Regions from separate parts of the Mesorhizobium sp. M0904 genome, predicted to be linked through region 2. Evidence: riboswitches for the same ligand, from Rfam matches in the RefSeq annotation. Region 2 holds a riboswitch; the other holds the start of a gene.
What was found. Region 2 has a riboswitch for S-adenosylmethionine ahead of metX (homoserine O-acetyltransferase MetX). Riboswitches for the same ligand answer to the same signal wherever they lie in the genome.

Region 1: it holds a riboswitch for S-adenosylmethionine, as region 2 does, so the genes downstream of both, NKH80_RS05885 (O-succinylhomoserine sulfhydrylase) here and metX (homoserine O-acetyltransferase MetX) in region 2, are expected to answer to the same signal.

Annotation. Positions count from the first base shown of each region.
Region 1 covers NZ_JAMYOC010000004.1:45,746-50,162, reverse strand. The annotation lists gene NKH80_RS05890 (ceramide glucosyltransferase) at 19-1,167, shown strand; gene NKH80_RS05885 (O-succinylhomoserine sulfhydrylase) at 1,203-2,393, opposite strand; SAM riboswitch at 2,464-2,541, opposite strand; gene NKH80_RS05880 (2'-deoxycytidine 5'-triphosphate deaminase) at 2,677-3,771, shown strand; gene araD1 (AraD1 family protein) at 3,827-4,417, opposite strand, start outside.
Region 2 covers NZ_JAMYOC010000012.1:68,274-72,690, forward strand. The annotation lists gene NKH80_RS14540 (DUF2125 domain-containing protein) at 1-74, shown strand, start outside; gene NKH80_RS14545 (prephenate/arogenate dehydrogenase family protein) at 106-1,041, opposite strand; gene hisC (histidinol-phosphate transaminase) at 1,048-2,157, opposite strand; SAM riboswitch at 2,296-2,373, shown strand; gene metX (homoserine O-acetyltransferase MetX) at 2,469-3,638, shown strand; gene metW (methionine biosynthesis protein MetW) at 3,697-4,311, shown strand; gene NKH80_RS14565 (DUF1330 domain-containing protein) at 4,337-4,417, opposite strand, start outside.

The DNA.
Region 1 (4,417 bases), on a different contig from region 2:
TGGAGTGACCAGATCTCGATGGAACCGACATTCGCAGCCGCCCTCCTTTCCATAGCCCTCCTTCTTTCAAATCTCGCCAGCATCCTGTTAGCTTCGCAGAAGCTGAAGCGACCAGCCAGTATTGCGCCGCCCAACGCGCCGCCGGTATCGATCGTCATCCCGGCGCGCGGCGTCGAGCCGTTTGCCGAAGAGACGCTGGAGCGCGCCTTCTCACTCGACTGGCCGCGCTACGAACTCATCTTCTGTGTCGCCCATGCCGACGACCCGGTGGTCAAGCCGATCACTGCCGCAATGGCGCGCTTTCCAGCTATTCGCGCCCGCCTTCTGGTCGGTGACGACCGCATCAGCGGCAATCCAAAACTCAACAATTGCGTGAAGGGTTGGGAGGCGGCGCGTTATCGCTGGGTCATCCTTGCCGATTCCAATGTGCTTATGTCGAGCGACTACGTCCAGCACCTGATGGCGGCGTGGCGGCATGACACCGGCCTCGTCTGCTCGACGCCAATCGGCTCGCGGCCGGACGGGTTCTGGGGGGAGGTCGAATGCGCCTTTCTCAACACGCTGCAGGCACGCTGGCAGTACGCTGGAGAGGCGCTCGGCCTCGGCTTCGCCCAGGGCAAGAGCATGTTGTGGAACAAGCCGATGCTCGATGCCAATGGCGGCATCCGCGCGCTTGCCGCCGAGATCGCCGAGGACGCCGCCGCGACCAAGCTGGTCAACGGGCTCGGACTGCGAGTCAATCTTGTCGCCTCTCCCTTCGAACAGCCGCTCGGCCGGCGCACGCTTGGCGAGATCTGGTCGCGGCAGGCGCGCTGGGCGCGGCTGCGCCGCGTCACCTTTGCACTGTTCTTTGCCCCCGAAATCCTGATCGGCGCGGCACCGCCGCTAGTGCTTGCACTGATCGCCGCGGCTGACGCCGGCGTCAGCCTGCCGGCAACCGCCATCGCCGTGCTGGTCGCGGCCTACCTGCCGGAATGCGCCTTGGCCTCGACCAAGGGATGGCACCTGTCGCCGCGCACGATCCCGGCGATGATGGCACGAGACCTGATGCTTCCCGTCGTTTGGGCGCGCGGATGGCTGAGCGGCGCCATCGACTGGCGCGGCAACGTGATGACTATCCAGACGAAGACTGTCGCGGAGCTGGAAGAGACCCCGTCCGGCGCCTGATCGGCACGTCCCCGCTGCCTCTGTTCGGCCAGCCCTTATCCGGCAACTCTCAGTGCCTGCTCGATGTCTTCGAGCAGGTCGTCGGCGTCCTCAAGGCCGACTGACAGCCTGAGCGTTCCCGGTCCGATGCCGAGCTCGGCGCGGGCTTCATCAGTCAAGTTCTTGTGTGTGGTCGTCGCCGGATGGGTGATCAGGCTCTTGGCGTCGCCGAGATTGTTGGAAATCAGCACGACGTCGAGTGTGTTCTGGAAGGCAAAGGCCGCCTGCTTGCCGCCCTTCACATCGAAGCAAATCAGCGTCGAGCCGCCCGACATCTGCTTCTTGACCACGGCCGCTTGCGGGTGGTCGGCGCGGCCGGGATAGATGACGCGGGCGATTTGCGGGCGCTCGGCCAGGAAATCCGCGATGCGGCCGGCACTTTCCGTCTGCTGGCGTACGCGTAGCGGCAGCGTCTCCAGGCCTTTCAGCAGCGTCCAGGCATTGAAGGGCGAGAGGCTGGGGCCGGTGTGGCGGAAATAGTCATGCAGGTTCTCGTCGATCCATTTCTTGTCCGACAGAACGATGCCGCCAAGACAACGCCCCTGGCCGTCAATATGCTTCGTGGCCGAATAGACGACGATGTGGGCGCCGAGCTGCAGGGGTTTCTGCTGCAAGGGCGTAGCGAAGACATTATCGACGATCAGCCTGGCGCCGATCGAATTGGCAAGTGCCGCCACGGCGGCAATGTCGACTACCTCCAGCGTTGGATTGGTAGGGCTTTCCAGGAAAAACAGTTTGGTGTTTGGCTTGACCGCCTTTTCCCAATTGGCGATGTCGGTGCCGTCGACCAGCGTTGCCTCAATGCCGTATTTCGGCGCCAGCGTCTCGATCACCCAGCGGCAGGAGCCGAACAGCGCGCGCGCCGCCACGATATGGTCGCCCGCCTTGGCGCTACACAGCAGTGCTGCCGTCACCGCCGCCATGCCGGATGCCGTGGCGCGCGCGTCCTCGGCTCCTTCCAGCGCGCACATGCGTTTCTCAAACATGTCGACCGTCGGATTGGCATAGCGCGAATAGATGAAGCCCGGCTCCTCGCCCTTGAAGCGGGCCTCCGCCGCTTGCGCCGTCTCGTAGACATAGCCTTGGGTGAGATACATCGCCTCGGAGGTCTCGCCGAAGCCGGAACGCAGCGTCCCGGCATGCACGAGTGCGGTCTGAGGCTTCCAATCGCGCTTCTTGGTCATCATTCCATCCAAACACCAAAATTGGTCCAAACAACAAAAAACCGGCCGCGAAAGTCGCAACCGGTCCATATGGCCTTGCGGCCCGACGGTCCTTTAGCGACTTGTTTAACGTGGCTGCAAGCCGACCGGCCAAATCACCACGGGATAACGAGCTTTAGACCCGCGCCACGCTTGCGTCAATTGCCGGCATGATTAAGAGGGTTGTACCAAGCAGGTGCCAAAGGCGTCCACGGTCGGACCTGCGACAGAACAAGACCTCGCCCGGCCTTCGAACGGAGCCAGACCCTTGCGGCAGACAGGCATTCTTCCCGATCAGCATATTTCCGCGCTGTTCCAGACGGGCGCGCTGAAATCGCCGCGCATGCTCGATGCCGATCAGATCCAGCCGGCCAGCCTTGACCTCAGGCTCGGCGACAAGGCCTGGCGAGTGCGTGCTTCCTTCTTGCCCGGCCCGGACCACAGCGTTGTCGACAAGCTCGACCGGCTGAAGCTGCACGAGATCAACCTCGCCGGAGGTGCCGTGCTGGAAACCGGCTGCGTCTACATCGTGCCGCTGCTCGAAAGCCTGGCGCTGCCCGCCCATATTTCCGCCTCCGCCAACCCGAAAAGCTCGACTGGACGGCTCGATATCTTCACCCGGGTAATGACCGACCGTGGCCACGAGTTCGACAAGATCGCCGCCGGCTATGAAGGCCCGCTCTATCTGGAGGTCAGCCCGCGCACTTTCCCGATCATCGTGCGGACCGGCTCGCGGCTGTCGCAGATCAGGTTCCGCACCGGCAATGCGCTCTTGTCGGAAAGCGAGCTGCACGAGTTGCACCGCGCCGAAATGTTGGTCGCCACCGAACCACCCAACATCTCAGGCGGGGGAATCGCGCTGTCGATCGATCTCGACGGCGACAAGGACGGGCTGGTCGGCTATCGCGGCAAGCACCACACCGGCCTGGTCGACGTCGACAAGCGCGCCGCGCAGGATGTCGTCGATTTCTGGGAGCCGCTCTACAAGAGCGGTGCCGGCGAGCTGGTGCTCGATCCGGACGAATTCTATATTCTGGTGTCGCGCGAGGCGGTGCATGTGCCGCCACTCTACGCCGCCGAAATGACGCCTTTCGACCCGCTGGTCGGCGAGTTCCGCGTCCATTATGCCGGTTTCTTCGACCCGGGTTTCGGCCATTCGGCGTCGGGCGGCACCGGCAGCCGGGCGGTGCTCGAGGTGCGTAGCCACGAAGTGCCGTTCATCCTCGACCACGGCCAGATCGTCGGACGGTTGGTCTACGAGCATATGCTGAAACGGCCGCAGGCACTCTACGGCACAGATCTCGGCTCGAACTATCAGGCGCAGGGCCTGAAACTGTCCAAGCATTTCCGCGCCGCGCGATGAGTTTGGAACTGCCAATCTCCCCCACGAGGGGGGAGATCACGCTGTCATCGACGCCTCAAAGCGCCTTCACCGCCACCTTCACCGGCTGCTCGATTTCAAGCGGGTTGCGCAGCGGCAGGCCGAAATCCTGCGCCTCGATTTCGAATACGTCACCGGCCTCGGTCCTGATGCCGTCGGCGAAGGACAGCGTCGCCGTGCCGAACATGTGCACATGCACGTCGCCCGGCTGGCGGAAGGCCGAGTATTTGAAGTGGTGATGCTCGAGATTGCCAATGGTGTGCGACATGTTCGCCTCGCCCGACAGGAACGGCTTTTCCCAAAGCAGCTTGCCGTGGCGCAGGATGCGTGAAGCGCCGCGAATGTCGGACGGCAGGTCGCCGATCAGGATCTCCGGCCCGAACGAGGCGTTGCGCAGTTTCGAATGGGCGAGGAAGAGATAATTCACGCGCTCGGTGACGTGGTCGGAAAACTCGTTCGACAGCGTGAAGCCGACGCGGAACGGGGCGCCGTCGTCGCCGATCACATAGATTCCGGCGATTTCCGGCTCCTCGCCGGCATCCTGGGCGAAGGCGGGCGACATGAGCGCCGCGCCGGGCGCCACTGCCATGGTACCGTTGCCCTTGTAGAACCATTCGGGCTGCACGCC
Region 2 (4,417 bases):
TGCCGCTGAAGATCGTCAGGGGCAAGGCCTCGCTCGGCTTCATCCCGCTCGGCAAGATCAAGCCGCTTGACTAGGCGGTCGGGACTGCGATCGGCCTGCCGCGGCTTATCCCTTCGGCGGGTGTTCGACTGCCTGGCGACCGAAATCCGGTACGTCGATGTCCTGGCCGGCCTCGATGATCGAGCGGCGGACGGCGCGGGTGCGGGTGAACAGGTCGAACAGCTTTTCGCCGTCGCCCCAGCGGATCGCCCGCTGCAGCGAGGACAGATCTTCCGAGAATCGCGCCAGCATTTCGAGGATGGCGTCCTTGTTGTGCAGGCAGACGTCACGCCACATGGTCGGGTCGGACGCCGCGAGACGGGTGAAGTCGCGAAAGCCGGAAGCCGAGTATTTGATGACCTCGGACTTGGTCACCGACTCCAGATCGTCGGCGGTACCGACGATGTTATAGGCGATGATGTGCGGCAGGTGCGAAACGATGGCCAGCGTCATGTCGTGATGCTGCGGGTCCATCGTGTCGATGTTGGAGCCGCAGCGGCGCCAGAATTCCGAGAGCCTTTCCAGTGCCGCGGGATCGGTGCCGGGCAGCGGCGTGAAGATGCACCAGCGGTTCTCGAACAGTTCGGCAAAACCGGCATCTGGTCCCGACTTTTCGGTGCCGGCCAAAGGATGGCCGGGAATGAAGTGCACGCCATCAGGCACATGCGGCTGCATCTGCGCGATCACCGATGCCTTGGTCGAGCCGACATCGGTAAGGATGGCGCCCTTCTTCAGCGTCGGCGCGATTTCCGCGGCGACGGTACCCGAAGAGCCGACCGGCACCGAAACGACGACCAGATCGGCATCGCGAACCGCCTCTTTCGCATCCGTCGTGTAGGTGTCGCCGAGGGCGAGTAGGCTCGCCCGCGCCAGCGTCGCTTCGCTGCGCGTCGAAATCGCGACTTGGCCGGCGAGCCCCTCACGGCGGATGACGCGGGCCAGCGACGAGCCGATCAGGCCGATGCCGACCAGCGCGATCTTTTCGAACATCGGTGAGGTCATGGTGTTCTAGCTTTTCAGGAATGTCGCGAGTGCGGCGACAACGCCGCGGTTGGCCTCTTCGGTGCCGATGCTCATGCGCAGCGCGTTCGGAAAACCGTAGCCGGAAACGCGCCGCAATATGTAGCCGCGCGCACTGAGGTAGTCGTCGGCGGCCGCCGCCGAATGCTTTTTGTCCTCGGGAAAGTGGATAAGGATGAAATTGCCGACGCTCGGTGTCACCCGCAGCCCAAGCCCGCTTAGTTGCTCGGTCAGCCATGCCAGCCAGGTCTCGTTATGCGCCACGCTGCGCTCGATATGGACGCGGTCGCGGATCGCTGCGATGCCGGCCTCGATTGCCGTCGCATTGACGTTGAAGGGTCCCCGCACGCGGTTGATCGCGTCGATGACGTGCATTGGCGCATACATCCAGCCGATCCGCGCCCCGCCCAGGCCCAATTTGGAGAAAGTGCGGGTCATGACCACGTTTTCCGCGCTGCCCACCAACTCGACGCCGGCTTCATAATCGTTGCGCCGGACATATTCGGCGTAAGCTGCATCCAGCACCAGAAGCACGTTTCGCGGCAGGCCGGCATGCAGGCGGCGCACCTCCTGGAACGGCACGTAGGTGCCGGTTGGATTGTTGGGATTGGCAAGGAAGATGATCCTGGTACGCGGCGTCACCGCGGCAAGAATTGCATCGACATCGGCGCGTTCATCGGTCTCCTTGACCGTTACCGGGACGGCACCGGCCGATTGTATGTAGATCTTGTAGACCATGAAGCCGTGTTCGGTGATGATCGCTTCGTCGCCGGGTGCGAGGTAGGTCTGCGCCAGCAGGCCCAGAATCTCGTCGGAGCCGTTGGAACAGACGATGTTCGCCGGGTTGAGCCCGTGCACCTCGGCGATCGCTTCCCTCAGGCGCCTGGCGCTGCCGTCGGGATAGACCGCGAGCTTGTCTGCGACCGCGCGCGCGGCCTCTATCGCCTTTGGCGAAGGGCCGAGTGGGTTCTCATTCGACGACAATTTGTGGACCTTGGCGACACCTTCAGGCGCCGTGCTCTTGCCGGGCACATAGGCTTCGATATCCATGATGCCGGCGCGGGGCCTTGGACGTGTCTGATCCGGTATCTGGCTCATTCCATGAAATCCGTCGAGAGTGCCTCCATCCGGAGGCCGCAGCGGAAATACAAGCCGTGGCCCGGAATGTCGAGGGGCGGCAATTCGGGATCAAGAACTTGCCGTTGACGAAGCCATGCGTCGGTCCTAGAAGAGCAGCGAAAGTTCCGTGGTGATTTGGCCGGTCGGCTTGCAGCCACGTTAAACAACTTGCTAAAGGGCCGCTTGCATCTTGTAACCGGCTTTGCGAAGGCATGGCCGGTTTTTTGTTGCCCTGGCTGGTTGTTGCCCGGACCGGCGGTGGACAACTGAAGGCCGGGCAAGGAGATGTGATGGTCGCTTTGCGCGCGCGAAAAACCAACAACGAGGCCGACCAGCCGTCGAGCCCGGTGTTGCGTTTCGGCGCCGACAAGCCGCTCAAGCTCGACGCCGGCACGCTGCTGTCGCCCTTCCAGATTGCCTACCAGACCTATGGCACGCTCAACGACGCGCGCTCCAACGCCATCCTCGTCTGCCATGCGCTGACCGGCGACCAGCATGTCGCCAACACCAATCCGGTGACCGGCAAGCCAGGCTGGTGGGAAGTGCTGATCGGCCCCGGCAAGATCATCGACACCGATCGTTTCTTCGTCATCTCGTCCAACGTCATCGGCGGCTGTCTCGGCTCCACCGGCCCCGCCTCGACCAATCCCGCCACCGCCAAGCCCTACGGGCTCGACCTGCCGATCATCACCATCCGCGACATGGTGCGCGCGCAGCTGATGCTGGTCGAGCATTTCGGTATCGAACAGCTGTTCAGCGTGCTGGGCGGCTCGATGGGCGGCATGCAGGTGCTGCAATGGGCCTCGAGCTATCCCGAGCGCGTCTTCTCGGCGCTGCCGATCGCCACCGGCGCCCGCCATTCTTCGCAGAACATCGCTTTCCACGAGGTCGGCAGGCAGGCAGTGATGGCCGACCCGGACTGGCATGGCGGCAAATACTTCGAGCACGGCAAGCGGCCGGAAAAGGGGCTGGCGGTGGCGCGCATGGCCGCTCACATCACCTATCTGTCGGAAGCAGCGCTGCACCGCAAGTTCGGCCGCAACCTTCAGGATCGCGAAGCCCTGACCTTCGGCTTCGATGCCGACTTCCAGATCGAGAGCTACCTGCGCCATCAGGGCATGACCTTCGTCGATCGCTTCGATGCCAACTCCTATCTCTACATGACCCGGGCGATGGACTATTTCGATCTCGCCGCCGACCATGGCGGCCGGTTGGCCGATGCCTTCGCCGGCACCAAGACGCGCTTCTGCCTGGTTTCGTTCACCAGCGATTGGCTGTTCCCGACCGAGGAAAGCCGCTCGGTCGTGCACGCGCTGAACGCGGCCGGCGCCTCGGTCTCGTTCGTCGAGATCGAGACCGACCGCGGCCACGACGCCTTCCTGCTCGACGAACCGGAACTGTTCGCCGCCATCAAAGGCTTCATCGCCTCGGCGGCGCGGGCGAGAGGGCTCGGCGCATGACCCCGAAAAGTTCCGGATTGTTCGGATCAGGACCATGCGCCAGGCAAGTGACGAGCCCATGAGCGTCAACCGCGCCCAGCGCGTCGACCTCGAGGTCATCGCCGATCTCATCCCGCCGCAGTCGCGGGTGCTAGACGTCGGTTCCGGCGACGGCCTGCTGCTCGAATTGCTGCAGGCGACCAAGAAGGTCGACGGTCGCGGGCTGGAACTGTCGCAGCGCGGCGTCAACGAATGCGTGGCGCGCGGCCTGTCGGTCATCCAGGGCGATGCCGATAAGGATCTCCAATTCTATCCCGATAAGGGCTTCGACTTCGTCGTTTTGTCGCAGACCTTGCAGGCGACCCGCAATCCGAAATTGGTGCTCGACGAACTGCTCAGGATCGGCAACCGCGCTATCGTCTCATTCCCAAATTTTGGTCACTGGCGGGTGCGCTTTTCGCTACTGTTCAACGGCCGCATGCCGGTGACCAAGGACCTGCCCTATTCCTGGTATGACACCCCCAACATCCATTTCTGCACCATTCGCGATTTCGTCAATCTGTGCGACGAGCTTGGCGCGACGGTGGAAAAGGCGACCGCGCTCGACGCCAATGGCCAGCGGATCGGCTTCTCGATGCCGTGGTGGTTCTGGAATTTTTTCGGCCAGCAGGCGGTGTTTCTGCTGAAACGATAAGAGCCAATCGTCGCGGATCGTCCCCTTATTCGAGAACGTCGGTGGCCTTGTGCGGGTGCTGGACGCCATCGACCAGGACCACGTCGGACTGAGAATTCTCGGTGCG